3 regions of the Shinella sp. OV683 genome follow, and region 1 is predicted to be linked to each of the others. Evidence: predicted binding sites of a transcription regulator. Region 1 holds the regulator's gene; each other region holds the start of a gene.
The links. Region 1 encodes HrcA, which represses chaperone genes, less so after heat shock. Its sites were predicted from a motif close to GTTAGCACTCNCNNNNNGNGAGTGCTAAC; they were not measured.

Region 1 (4,645 bases):
TTTCGGCGTCCATGGTGCTCAAGACGCTGATGGCGGAGGTCGACGGCAAGGCCGTCTGCGTGGTGGTGCCTTCGGATCGTGAAGTCAGCATGAAGAAGCTGGCGGCGGCCTTCAAGGGCAAATCGGCCAATATGATGAAGCCAGCGCTGGCGGAAAAGGCCACCGGCTATGTCGTCGGCGGCATCTCGCCGTTTGGCCAGAAGAAACAGGTGCCGACCGTCTTCGAAGCAGAAGCGATGGCGCATGAGCGCGTCTACATGAATGGTGGCCAGCGTGGACTGCAGGTACATCTTGCGCCTGCAGATGCAGCAAAGGCGGCGAATGCAATCATCGCCGCCGTCGTTGCATGATCAAGTCAGCCCTATCAGTATGATCGGGCGGCCCGATCAGGAAGCGGTTTCCGGATTGGTGGCATCGGCCTTCGGGCCGCCCTTGGAAACGCCGACCATGGCCGGGCGCAGCACGCGATCGCCGATCGTATAGCCGTCCTGTACCACCTGGATGACGGTGTTTGCCGGAATTTCCGGATTGGGGACCTCGAACATCGCCTGGTGGAAGTTCGGGTCGAATTTCTGGCCGTTCGGGTCGATCTTCTTGACGCCGTGGCGCTCGAGCGCGCCGAGCATTGCGCGTTCGGTCATCTCAACACCTTCGATCAGCGCCATGAGGCCAGCCTCGCCCGCAGCACGCACCTCGTCCGGGATGGCATCGATCGCGCGGCGCAGGTTGTCGGACACCGATAGCATGTCGCGGGCAAAGCCGGCAGCCGAATAGACCTTGGCGTCCTTAATCTCGCGCTCGGTACGACGGCGCAGATTGTCCATCTCGGCGGCCAGCCGCAGGAACTTGTCCTTCATCTCGTTGTTCTCGGCCTTCAGCAGCTCGACCGGATCCGGTTCCCGGGCAGAATCGGCCTGGTCGGCGGCTACGTTTTCCGGATTGGCTGCGTTTTCATCGGCGTCCGTCTGATACGCGTTCTTGTTGTCATCCGTCATGGCGGTCTCCGCAATTCCTGAATTTCTCGTGATTTGCAGCCGATATCGAGGTTTGCAGCGGAAAAATCAAGACTTTGCGTCAAGATTCTGCGCATCGCACCGTATACTGAGTGTTCGCAACTGCCTGAATATCAGCTTATCGGCCGCTGCCGGCGAGTTTTGACATCAGCTGCGCTGTATAGTCCACCATCGGCACAATGCGCGAATAATTGAGCCGCGTCGGGCCGATGACGCCGACGGCGCCGATGATCCGGTCCTCGCTGTTCTTGTAAGGTGCCACGATCAGCGAGGAGCCGGACAGCGAAAACAGCGTGTTTTCCGAACCGATGAAGATGCGCACGCCCTGGCCGCCTTCGGCGAGATCGAGAATGTCGGAAAGCGATTCCTTCTTCTCCAGGTCGTCGAACAGCATGCGTATCCGGTCGAGATCGCCCATGTCGTCAACGCCATCGAGCAGGTTGGAACGGCCCCGGACGATCAAACGCGCCGGCCGGCCTTCCTCGGCACCCGACCATGTCGCAAGGCCGCGCTCGACGAGGTCGCTGGAGAGTGCGTCGAGCTCGGTGCGGATGGTTTCCTTGAGTTTCTCGATGCGATCGCTGGCTTCGCTCAGCGTCAGGCCGGACATATGGGCGTTGAGGAAATTTGCCGCCGCCACAAGCTGCGAGGACGTCGTCCCCGCCGGCAAGGCAATGATGCGGTTTTCGACCTCGTCGCGCTCGCCCACCAGCACCACCAGCGCCTTTTCCGGCGACAGACGCACGAATTCGACGTGCTTGAGCAGCGTGTCGCTCTTGGTGGTGATGACGAGGCCCGCACCACGCGAAGCAGAGGACAGCATCTGGCTTGCGCCATTCAGCGCGGTCTCAACGGGGACATCACGATTGTCGGGGCGGATCTGCCGGTCGATGTCGCGGCGTTCCTCGTCCGACAGCGAGCCCACCTGCATGAAGGCATCGACGAAAAAGCGAAGGCCCTGCTGGGTGGGCAGGCGGCCGGCGGAGACATGCGGCGAATAGATGAGGCCGAGATCCTCGAGATCGCTCATCACATTGCGCACGGAAGCCGGCGACAGCGACATCGGCAAAAGCCGCGACAGCGAGCGAGAGCCCAAGGGTTCGCCGCTGCCGAGATAGCTTTCGACAATGCGTCGAAAAATTTCTCCCGAGCGGTCATCAAGACCTTTCATGCAGCTCTTCCCATCGGTACGCAATCCACACGCCGAAAATGACGATCAAGCTGAAATATAGGGATTTGATGGGACTAAGCAAAAGGAAAATCGCCCCTTTTCCTTTGCAAAATGCTGCCGCGCCGCTTAAGACGCAGCAATCGAGATCAAGGAGTTTGAAAATGCGGCCATCCGGACGGAAAACCGACCAAATGCGCAAGGTGAGTTTCGAGCGCGGCTATTCCAAGCATGCCGAAGGCTCCTGCCTGGTGAAGTTTGGCGACACCCACGTGCTGTGCACCGCAAGCGTCGAGGAAAAGCCGCCGGCATGGCTGCGCAACAGCGGCAAGGGTTGGGTCACCGCCGAATACGGCATGCTGCCGCGCTCCACCGGCGACCGCATGCGTCGCGAAGCAGCATCCGGCAAGCAGGGCGGTCGCACCCAGGAAATCCAGCGGCTGATCGGCCGCTCGCTGCGCGCCGTGGTCAGCCTTGAATCGCTCGGCGAACGCCAGATCACCGTCGACTGCGACGTCATCCAGGCCGATGGCGGCACCCGCACGGCATCCATCACCGGCGGCTGGATCGCGCTCTACGATTGCCTGAAGTGGATGGAAAACCGCAAGATGCTGAGCCTTGAGAAGGTTCTCAAGGATCATGTGGCGGCGATCTCCTGCGGCATCTTCGCCAGCCAGCCGGTGATCGACCTCGATTATCTCGAGGATTCCTCGGCCGAGACCGACGCCAACTTCGTCATGACCGGCAAGGGCGGCTTCGTCGAGATCCAGGGCACTGCGGAGGGCGCACCCTTCAGCGAGGAAGAGTTGCTGACATTGATGGGCCTAGCCAAGAACGGCGTTGCCGAACTCGTCGAGCTTCAAAAGCAGGCGATCGCCTAAGCAGCCCGAAAGGCAGGACCGGACATGCAGATTCTTGAATCGTCGCTCTATGCGCATGATCTCGACGCCGCCGAGATCTTCTACAGCAAGGTGCTCGGCCTGACGAAAATCATGCGTGCCGGCAACCGCCACATCTTCTACCGTTGTGGCCAAATGGTACTGTTGATCTTCAACCCGGATGAAACGGAAGTGCCGCCGACCGGAGATCAACTGGCCGTGCCGCCGCATGGTTCGCGCGGACCGGGCCATCTCTGTTTCCAGGCCACTGCCGGCGAGATCGACGATTGGGCGCAGCGGCTTTCCAATGCCGGCGTCGGCATCGAAGCCGTCGTCGAATGGCCGCGTGGTGGCCGCTCGATTTATTTCCGCGATCCGGCCGGCAATTCGCTTGAATTTGCCGAAGCGCGGATCTGGGGCATCTAAGAGGTTCTGAATGCGCAAGCTTGATACCAAGACGATCGTCGTCGCCAGCCACAACTCAGGCAAGATCGCCGAGATCCGCGACCTGATCGGTCCGCTGGGTTTTACCGCGAAGTCGGCTGCCGACCTTAAATTCGTCGAGCCGGATGAAACCGGCACGACTTACGAGGAAAATGCCCGCATCAAGGCGCTGGCCTCGGCGATGTCTTCCGGCCTGCCCGCGCTTTCCGACGATTCGGGCCTCGCCGTCGACGCACTTGATGGCGCGCCCGGTGTCTACACCGCCAACTGGGCCGAGCGCGAAGACGGCAGCCGCGATTTCCAGATGGCGATGGAAAAGGTCGAAGAGGCGCTGGTTGAGAAGGGCGCCACAACACCCGAGCAGCGGACGGGCCGCTTCGTCAGCGTGCTTTGCCTGGCCTGGCCGGATGGCCATACGGAAATCTTTCGCGGCGATGTCGAGGGCCATATCGTCTGGCCGCCGCGCGGCACCAGCGGTTTTGGATACGATCCGGTGTTCCAGCCCCTGGGCTACGACACCACCTTCGGTGAGATGAGCGCCGAGCAGAAGCATGGCTGGAAGCCGGGCGACGAGCAGGCTTTGTCGCACCGCGCCCGCGCCTTCAAGCTGCTGGTCGAGACCGGACTGGAACTCTAGACCATGGACCGCCAAGCCCCACTGCTTCCGGATACAGGTGAACCGGGCTTCGGCGTCTACATCCATTGGCCGTTCTGCGCGGCCAAGTGTCCTTATTGCGATTTCAACAGCCATGTGCGTCACGTCGCCGTCGACCAGGACGCCTTCGTTGATGCTTTCCTCAAGGAAATGACGGCAATGCGGGCGATTAGCGGCTCGCGCACCGTCACCTCGATCTTCATGGGCGGCGGCACGCCATCGCTGATGAAGCCTCAGACGGTGGACGCGATCCTCAATGGCATTGCCCGGCACTGGCATGTGCCCGATGGCATCGAAATCACCATGGAAGCCAACCCCTCCAGCGTCGAGGCGGAGCGGTTCCGCGGCTATCGCGCCGCCGGGGTCAATCGCGTTTCGCTCGGCGTGCAGGCGCTTAATGACAAGGATTTGCGTTTCCTCGGGCGGCTGCATAACGTCGAGGATGCGCTCAAAGCCGTGAAGCTGGCGCGCGACATTTTTCCACGCA
Region 2 (4,645 bases), 930 kb from region 1:
GCCTTGACGGCAGCAATCTTGAGGCCGCCACGCAGCTTGTTGACGACGAGCGTAGCAAGAGCTTCGCCTTCGACGTCTTCAGCGATGATCACCAGCGGCTTGCCGGTCTGAACGACAGCTTCGAGAACCGGCAGCATGGCCTGGAGGTTCGAGAGCTTCTTTTCGTGAAGGAGGATGTAGACGTCTTCGAGGTCTGCAATCATCTTCTCGGCGTTGGTGACGAAATACGGCGAGAGGTAGCCGCGGTCGAACTGCATGCCTTCGACGACTTCGAGTTCGGTTTCGGCAGTCTTGGCTTCTTCAACCGTGATGACGCCTTCATTGCCGACCTTCTGCATGGCTTCAGCAATGTCGAGACCGACCTGCTTTTCGCCGTTTGCGGAGATCGTGCCGACCTGTGCGACTTCTTCAGACGTGTTGATCTTCTTGGCCTTGGCCTGGAGATCCTTGACGACTTCCGAAACAGCGAGGTCGATACCGCGCTTCAGATCCATCGGGTTCATGCCGGCAGCAACGGCCTTGGCGCCTTCGCGAACGATCGCCTGGGCCAGAACGGTTGCAGTCGTGGTGCCGTCGCCGGCGATGTCGTTGGTCTTCGAAGCAACTTCGCGGACCATCTGGGCGCCCATGTTTTCGAACTTGTCTTCGAGTTCGATTTCCTTGGCGACCGAAACACCGTCCTTGGTGATGCGCGGAGCGCCGAAGGACTTGTCGATGATAACGTTACGACCCTTCGGGCCGAGGGTGACCTTCACCGCGTCAGCGAGAATGTCGACGCCGCGCAGCATCTTTTCGCGTGCGGTACGGCCAAACTTGATTTCTTTTGCAGCCATTTTACGAAACTCCTGGGCTCATTGCCCATTGGTTGTCATGGAATAAAGGGTAACCGGCAATCAGCCGATGACGCCCATGATGTCGGATTCCTTCATGATCAGAAGGTCTTCGCCATTGAGCTTGACTTCGGTGCCCGACCACTTGCCGAACAGGACGCGGTCGCCAGCCTTGACGTCGAGTGCAACGAGCGCACCCTTGTCGTCACGAACGCCGGTGCCGACGGCGACGATTTCGCCTTCCTGCGGCTTTTCCTTGGCGGTGTCAGGGATGATGATCCCGCCCTTGGTCTTTTCTTCGGACTCGACGCGACGTACGACCACGCGGTCATGAAGCGGACGGAAATTGATGCTTGCCATTGTCTGTTTCCTCGATCGAATGACATTGCCGGGGGTGACCCGGAGGATGGGTTTGTTAGCACTCCTCTCCTTGGAGTGCTAGCGGGGTGGATTTAGGACCGGCCCGAATGAGAGTCAAGGATGGCCCCCACAAAAAATTGGGATTGGTGAATGAAGCGGAGGTTAGCCGTCTATCAGCTTTGCAATCAGCGGCTCGAGTATTTGCGCCAGGTCATCGTCAGCCTCCGCGCCCAATGCCGGCAGGCTGATCATCTGCCGCATGATCTGAATGCCCGCGACCAACGACAAAAGTATGGCAGCTCGCTGCGGCGCCAATTTTCCTTGAAGTGCCGAAGTGACGTTCATCTGATGATGGCTCTCGATGACGTACCGCGCGATCTCCAGCGCCCGTTCGTTGGAGACCGAGCGCAGCATGATCAGAAAGCCATCGAGCGCAGTCGCGCCGGGTGCTGTTACATCAACCAATGCGTTGGCGATCTTGCGCGCGCGGTCGGGTGCACGCAACGTTTCAGGCGTGGCGATGATCGGGTTCTCGTTGGCCCGCGCCAGCACTTCGGCAAATAGTCCTTCCTTCGAACCAAAATAGCGGTTGATCAGCATGGCTGTTACACCGGCGCCTTCTGCAATCTCGCGGACACCGGCCCCCTCGTAGCCGGATTTTATGAAGGCGGCGCGTGCCGATTCCAGAATCGCCAGCCGTGTCGCTGCAGCATTTCGCGGACGATGCGAGGTCTCTTCCATAGGGAGGTCCAATCATAAATATACAAGTGTAGACTTTGTCGATCTTACAGAGTATACACCCGCATACATGGGGTCAATGCGCGGCCCAGCAGACTGAGGAGTTGAGATGCAGGAAATGGTTCTGGTTACAGGCGGCAGTGGCTTCATCGCCAAATGGTGCATCGTCGAATTGCTGAAGCGTGGCTACGCTGTGCGGTCCACACTGCGCAATCTGTCGAAAGAGCCAGCGATCCGGGTCGAGATCGCCTCTGCGGCAGGACATACGGACGGCCTTTCCTTCTTCGCCGCTGACCTGCTCGACGACGCGGGTTGGGATGTGGCAATGGCTGGATGTCACTACGTTCTCCATGTCGCATCGCCGCTCGGAGATGGGAAACCAGGCGACAGGGATGCTTTTGTCGGGCCGGCACGAGAGGGTACCCGGCGCGTGCTGCGGGCTGCCGTAAAGGCTGACGTAAAACGCGTCGTGATGACATCGGCAGCGGCGGCGGCCAGGCCTCCGCTTGATTCCGGCCTCGTCAGTGACGAAACGATCTGGGCCGATCACGACGACCGGCAATTCGACGCCTACCGCGTGTCGAAAATCCTTGCCGAACGCGCCGCCTGGGACTTCATGGAACGAAATGGCGGGGCCACGGAGTTGGCCACAGTGCTTCCCGGCGCGGTTTTCGGTCCGGTTCTCTCCGCCGACAATCTCGGCTCGGTCAAGATCATCAGGGACCTGCTTGAGGGGCGCCCGGCAGCAATGCCGAGACTGGGCTTTTGGGTGGTGGATGTGCGGGATCTTGCCGACCTGCATATCCGCGCCATGATCTCACCGGAAGCGGCAGGCGAACGCTTCATCGCGGCCGGTGATTTCATGTGGATGGAAGAGATCGCCAAAACCCTGCGCGGGCATCCGGGTAGTCTCGGCTCGAAAACACCGACACGCCGCCTGCCGAATTTCCTCGTCAAACTGTTTTTGCCATTCCTGCCGCAATTGAGAACACTTGCGCCGCTGATCGGGCGCAAGTTTCTCCTGAACTCGGACAAGGCGCGTCGCGTGCTGGACTTCTCGCCGCGCCCTGGCCCTGAGACGATCATCGACTGTGCGGAAAGCCTGATCGAGATGCCAGCCACACATTGACAACCCTCCGGCATTTCGGCACAAATACATCATGGAGTTCGCGAGCGCTCCACGAGGCGCCATGCCACAGTTTCGCATCCGTTCGACCAACTTTACACGGAGCAAAACCATGGCATCCTTTGGCGCAATTTCGTCCGAAAAACTCTTCCGGCTTCTCGGCTCTTCCCAGGCCCCCACCCTCATCGACGTGCGCGATGCCGATGGCATCGACGAACGCCCGTTTCTCGTGCCATCCTCGTTTCACCGCGATTATCGCGAGACCAGCGACTGGGGTGAAGAGTTCGCGCAGGTTCAGGTCATCGTGGTGTGCAGCAAGGGCAAGAAGCTCAGCGAAGGCGTCGCAGCCCATCTGCGCATTCTCGGCTCACAAGCGGAGATCCTCGAGGGTGGCATCGAGGCGTGGGCGGCGGCCGACCTCCCGCTGGTGCCGATCTCCAGCCTGCCGGGGAGCAAGCCAACCGGCCGCACTCTGTGGGTCACCCGGTCACGGCCAAAGATCGACCGCATCGCCTGTCCCTGGCTGATCCGCAGGTTTGTCGATCCGCTCGCCCGGTTCCTGTTCGTCTCGGCGAGCGAAGTGGAGGCCGTTGCCGAAAAATTCGATGCGACGCCGTTCGACATAGACGGAACCTACTGGAGCCATCGTGGCGACACCTGCACATTCGACATGATGCTGGAGGAATTCGGGCTGAAGACACCGGCACTGCTCACTCTTGCGGAGATCGTGCGCGGGGCGGATACCGACCGGCTTGATCTCAGCCCCCAATCGGCGGGCCTGCTTGCCATCTCGCTTGGCCTGTCGCGAATGCATTCCTCAGATCTAGAGCAACTCGAGGATGGCATGCTGATCTACGACGCCCTCTATCGCTGGGCGCGGGACGCAATGGACGAGAAACACAATTGGGTATCTCATGGCGGCAAAGGCGCGCGACCATGAACGAGTCCAGCCCTGTCGCTGCCGTAGCGGACGCACCGCCGGCCTATCCGACATTCGCCGAGGCGTTCAAAGTCTGGGCGAAGATCGGCTGCCTGAGCTTCGGTGGTCCGGCCGGTCAGATCGCCCTCATGCATCGAGAGCTCGTTGACGAACGACGCTGGATCTCCGAAAGCCGGTTCCTGCATGCGCTGAATTTCTGCATGCTGCTGCCCGGACCGGAAGCGCAGCAACTCGCCACCTATATCGGCTGGCTGCTGCACGGATGGCGCGGCGGACTGGTGGCGGGCCTGCTCTTCGTGCTGCCCGGTTTTCTGGTCATCCTTGGCCTTTCCACCAGTTACGCATTGTGGGGACAGACCGACCTGCTCGTGGGATTGTTCTACGGCCTCAAGGCCGCGGTGCTGGCGATCGTGCTTGAGGCAGTGGTGCGCGTCGGCAAGCGCTCGCTGAAAAACCGGGTGATGCAGCTTCTGGCGCTTGCGGCCTTCATTTCGCTGTTCTTCTTTGCGGTCCCCTTTCCGCTTGTCGTGCTGGCGGCCGGCATTATCGGCTATCTCGGCTTTCGCTATGCGCCCAACCGCTTTTCTCCCGCCGGCCACAAGTCTGCCGCCCCGGATCTGCCCGCCGTCATCGACGCGCATACGCCCGAAA
Region 3 (4,645 bases), 950 kb from region 1:
CATTCTGCAGAGCCGTACGCACAACCTTGACCGGATCAACGATACCCATGGCGATCATGTCGCCAAATTCGCTGGTCTGGGCATTGTAGCCGTAGTTGTCGGTGTTGCTTTCAAGGATCTTGCCGACAACGATCGAGGCTTCGTCGCCTGCGTTTTCGGAGATCTGGCGAACCAGCGACTGCAGTGCCTTGCGGATGATGTTAATACCGGCATTCTGGTCGTCGTTTTCACCCTTGATGTCGAGGACGACAGACGCACGCAGCAGAGCCGTGCCGCCGCCCGGAACAATACCTTCTTCGACGGCTGCACGCGTTGCGTTCAACGCGTCGTCGATGCGGTCCTTCTTTTCCTTGACTTCGATTTCGGTTGCACCACCGACGCGGATCACGGCAACGCCACCGGCGAGCTTGGCGAGGCGTTCCTGGAGCTTTTCCTTGTCGTAATCGGAAGTGGTTTCTTCGATCTGGGCCTTGATCTGGGCAACGCGGCCTTCGATGTCGGACTTCTTGCCGGCGCCGTCGACGATCGTGGTGGTTTCCTTGGTGATCGAGACCTTCTTGGAGCGGCCGAGCATTTCAAGTGTGACGTTTTCGAGCTTGATGCCGATGTCTTCGGAGATCACCGTGCCACCGGTCAGGATAGCCAGATCTTCGAGCATCGCCTTGCGGCGATCGCCGAAGCCCGGTGCCTTGACGGCAGCGATCTTGAGGCCGCCGCGCAGCTTGTTGACGACGAGCGTTGCAAGCGCTTCGCCTTCGACATCTTCGGAGATGATCAGCAGCGGCTTGCCGGTCTGAACGACAGCTTCGAGAACCGGCAGCATCGCCTGGAGGTTGGAGAGCTTCTTCTCATGCAGAAGCACGTAGGCATCTTCGAGTTCAGCAACCATCTTTTCAGCGTTGGTCACGAAATACGGGCTGAGGTAGCCGCGATCGAACTGCATGCCTTCGACGACTTCAAGCTCGGTTTCCGCGGTCTTGGCTTCTTCAACTGTGATGACGCCTTCATTGCCGACCTTCTGCATGGCGTCGGCGATGTACTGGCCGATTTCCTTCTCGCCATTGGCAGAGATCGTGCCGACCTGGGCGATTTCTTCCGAGGTGTTGATCTTCTTTGCCTTGGCAACGAGATCCTTGACGACGGCGGCAACCGCGAGATCGATACCGCGCTTCAAGTCCATCGGGTTCATGCCGGCAGCAACGGCCTTGCCGCCCTCGCGAACGATCGCCTGGGCCAGAACGGTTGCCGTGGTCGTGCCATCACCGGCGATGTCGTTGGTCTTCGAAGCAACTTCGCGGACCATCTGGGCGCCCATGTTCTCGAACTTGTCTTCAAGTTCGATTTCCTTGGCGACGGTGACGCCATCCTTGGTGATGCGCGGCGCGCCGAAGGACTTGTCGACGATGACGTTGCGGCCCTTGGGACCGAGCGTGACTTTCACTGCGTCAGCAAGGATATCAACGCCGCGCAGCATCTTTTCGCGAGCATCGCGACCGAATTTGATTTGTTTGGCAGCCATTTTAGAAAACTCCCGGGCTCATGGCCCAATGGTCGTCGTGGAAGGGATGGAAGGGCGATCGGATGATCAGCCCATGATTCCCATGATGTCAGCTTCCTTCATGATCAGAAGGTCTTCGCCGTCGAGCTTGACTTCGGTGCCCGACCATTTGCCGAACAGGACGCGGTCGCCAGCCTTGACATCGAGCGGGATGATCTTGCCGGTTTCGTCACGGGTGCCAGTGCCGACGGCGACGATTTCGCCTTCCTGCGGCTTTTCCTTGGCGGTGTCGGGAATGATGATCCCGCCCTTGGTCTTTGCTTCGGCCTCGACACGGCGCACGACAACACGGTCGTGCAGCGGACGAAAAGTGGTGCTTGTCATTTTATGATCCTTTGATGAGATCAAGGCGAGTGCCGATCTCGTACGTACCTGTAGCACTCTACACCTGAGAGTGCTAGCGGGATTCTGAAGATACATTTTACGTGGTGAACGAGCGCGGCGATGTCGTCATCGGAAGTCCGGCGAGCAGCGAAATCGAACATGGTGAGGCAAGTGCGATCGTTCTTGCTCGCGCTTTTTTCACATCTGTGCCACACAGCACAGCTATCCAGCCCCGGCGGGATAAACAATGAAGAAGTGAGGAACACATGGATTATGTTGTAAAGCTGGGCGACAGCACATCGGCAGCGCCGGTTACTGAGGATCTCGACGGCTGGGTCGTTGTCGAAGGCACACCGTCGATGAAGACTTGGGTGCTGCATACATCGGACGATGGCAGCATGATTTCCGGCTATTGGGAAGCCACGCCCGGCACCTATCACGCGACCTATACGGACTATGAATTCGTCCACATCATGGAAGGCAAGCTGACCATCACCCCGGACGGCGGTGCACCCGTGGTGCTCGGACCGGGCGACGCGTTCGTGGTCGAAGCTGGTTTCAAGGGCCTGTGGAAGATCGACGAAACCATTCGCAAGCACTTCGCCATCAAGCTCTGAATGGAGCCTGGGCAACGGCCGGTCGCAAACCGGCCGTTTTGCGGAATGAGGCTTATCGACTCACTTTGCGAAGGGTCCTGGAAGACAAGGCCGGCGGCTGTCGATTTGAGTAGCGATGAGTGGCACCCAGTTTTCGCGACCACCAACCGGACATACCGCTTCGGCCTCGATGCCGGGCAATCATCACAGGATAGTGCCGATGTCTGATATTGCTCTTTCCACGGCCGTTGCCTCGACCTTGATCGACGACCGTATTCGCGGCTTCCCGGCCGGGCATCCGGCACTGCCGCTTGAGGCAATCGGCAGACAGGGCTGGAAGCCGTTTGACGGCGCGATGTCTTTGCCGTTGATCTCGCTCGACCGCGCAGCCTTTGCAGCCAATATCGACCTGATGATGCGCTATGTCGGTGGGCAGGGCGTCGAGATCTCCCCGCATGCCAAGACGCCAATGTCGACTGCACTTGCCCGGCAACTTCTCGATGCCGGCGCCTGGGGTACGACCGTCGCCGATATCAGGCAGGCCTCGGTGATGCTGAAGGCGGGCATGACGCGTCTGATCCTCGCCAACGAGATCGGCGGCAGGTCGGCAGCCAAGCGCCTTGCTGCATTGCTGGCGAACCATCCGGAAGCAGAGATTCATATCTTCGTCGATTCCGTCGAACTGGCAGAGGCGTTGCGCGATGCCTGGACAGGACGCAGCGATCTGCCATCACTCGGCCTGCTGGTAGAGCTTGGTGCAGCGCGTGCCGGGGCTCGCTCGAAAGATGTCGCGAATGCCATCGTCGAAACCATACTTGTGGCGGAAACCGACAATTTCCGCCTGTGCGGTATTGCTGCCTATGAAGGTGCAGCCGCGACCGCAGATCCAGCCGACACCGCGGACCGGATTTCCGGCTTAATGGAAATCACCGGCGACTTTTACCGGGCGACACGCGCGCGCATCGGTGCCGATCGCAAGCTCATCGTGACCGCGGGCGGATCGGTTTATTTCGACATGGTGGTAGCAGCGCTGAAACCTGTTCTGGCAAGCGATGCAAATGCCACGCTTGTGCTGCGCAGCGGGGCAATTTTCTTCCACGATCATGGTGTCTACGAGCGCGGCCTCACATCGCTCGACGGCCGTGCGGGGTTCCAGATCGACGGCAAGGCGGCATCTGCGGCGAGCGGTTTCAAGCCTGCTTTGCGACTTTGGGCGGAGGTTCTGTCGCGGCCCGAAAGGGGCCTTGCGATCTGTGGCATGGGCCTTCGCGATGTGGCAATGGACCAGGGGCTGCCACGCCCGTTGTCGATCTACAGGGACGGCAGGCTTCTGCGGCAGATCGAGGGCGCCGAGGTGATCAAGCTCAATGACCAGCATGCCTTCGTCACTATCGGCACCGATACAGATGTCGTTATCGGCGACATCGTTGAATTCGGCATCTCGCATCCCTGCACCTGCCTCGACCGGCACGCGCTGCTCTACGGCCTCGACGAAACCCACACGGTTACTGCGGTCTTTCCCACCAGCTTCGGCTGACCAAGACTGCCTTCCAAGACCAGGAAAAGGAAAATACCCCATGATCATGCGCTATCAGAAGGGCTCCCGGATGAGCCAGGCCGTCAGCCACGGCGGCGTCGTCTACATCGCCGGACAGGTTGCCGAAAATCGCAAGGCCGGCATCGAAGACCAGACCCGCGACGTGCTGTCCAAGATCGACCAGCTGCTGAAGGAAGCCGGCACCGACAAGTCGAAATTGCTGGCCGTCAACGTCTTCCTGCCGGCGATCGTCGATTTCGAAGCGATGAATAGCGTCTACGATGCCTGGATCGATCCGGAAAATCCGGCCGCGCGCGCTTGCGTCGAGGCCCGGCTGGCCGACCCCGATCTGCGCGTCGAGATGACAGCTATCGCGGCGCTTTGATGCATACGTGAACCGGCGGAACTCCCGCCGGTTTCTTTTACGATGTTCCCGTCGAACTCTGAAGGAAACCACATCATGCAGGATACGCTCATTCGTGGCGCGCGCATCATCGATGGCACGGGGTCGCCGTGGTATCGCGGTGACGTGCTGGTGTCCGGCGGCAAGATCGTGCGGATCGGCCATGATCTTCCGGCTGGTCCGGATGTCGACATCGTCGATGCCGCCGAGCGCTATCTGGCGCCGGG

Region 2: groES (co-chaperone GroES) is a predicted target of HrcA. The motif match lies at 1,245-1,273, and genes of this name have one in related genera.
Region 3: groES (co-chaperone GroES) is a predicted target of HrcA. The motif match lies at 1,932-1,960, and genes of this name have one in related genera.

The regions. Positions count from the first base shown of each region.
Region 1 is NZ_CM173543.1:4,902,189-4,906,833, forward strand. Features, by position in the region: gene ybaK (Cys-tRNA(Pro) deacylase) at 1-350, shown strand, start outside; gene grpE (nucleotide exchange factor GrpE) at 387-995, opposite strand; gene hrcA (heat-inducible transcriptional repressor HrcA) at 1,132-2,184, opposite strand; gene rph (ribonuclease PH) at 2,346-3,062, shown strand; gene ACXHRN_RS23765 (VOC family protein) at 3,087-3,485, shown strand; gene ACXHRN_RS23770 (non-canonical purine NTP pyrophosphatase) at 3,496-4,140, shown strand; gene hemW (radical SAM family heme chaperone HemW) at 4,144-4,645, shown strand, end outside.
Region 2 is NZ_CM173543.1:3,976,182-3,980,826, forward strand. Features, by position in the region: gene groL (chaperonin GroEL) at 1-833, opposite strand, end outside; gene groES (co-chaperone GroES) at 894-1,190, opposite strand; gene ACXHRN_RS19290 (TetR/AcrR family transcriptional regulator) at 1,353-1,931, opposite strand; gene ACXHRN_RS19295 (SDR family oxidoreductase) at 2,038-3,057, shown strand; gene ACXHRN_RS19300 (chromate resistance protein ChrB domain-containing protein) at 3,167-3,994, shown strand; gene chrA (chromate efflux transporter) at 3,991-4,645, shown strand, end outside.
Region 3 is NZ_CM173543.1:286,348-290,992, forward strand. Features, by position in the region: gene groL (chaperonin GroEL) at 1-1,519, opposite strand, end outside; gene groES (co-chaperone GroES) at 1,586-1,882, opposite strand; gene ACXHRN_RS01425 (cupin domain-containing protein) at 2,149-2,499, shown strand; gene ACXHRN_RS01430 (alanine racemase) at 2,699-4,015, shown strand; gene ACXHRN_RS01435 (RidA family protein) at 4,056-4,400, shown strand; gene ACXHRN_RS01440 (N-acyl-D-amino-acid deacylase family protein) at 4,476-4,645, shown strand, end outside.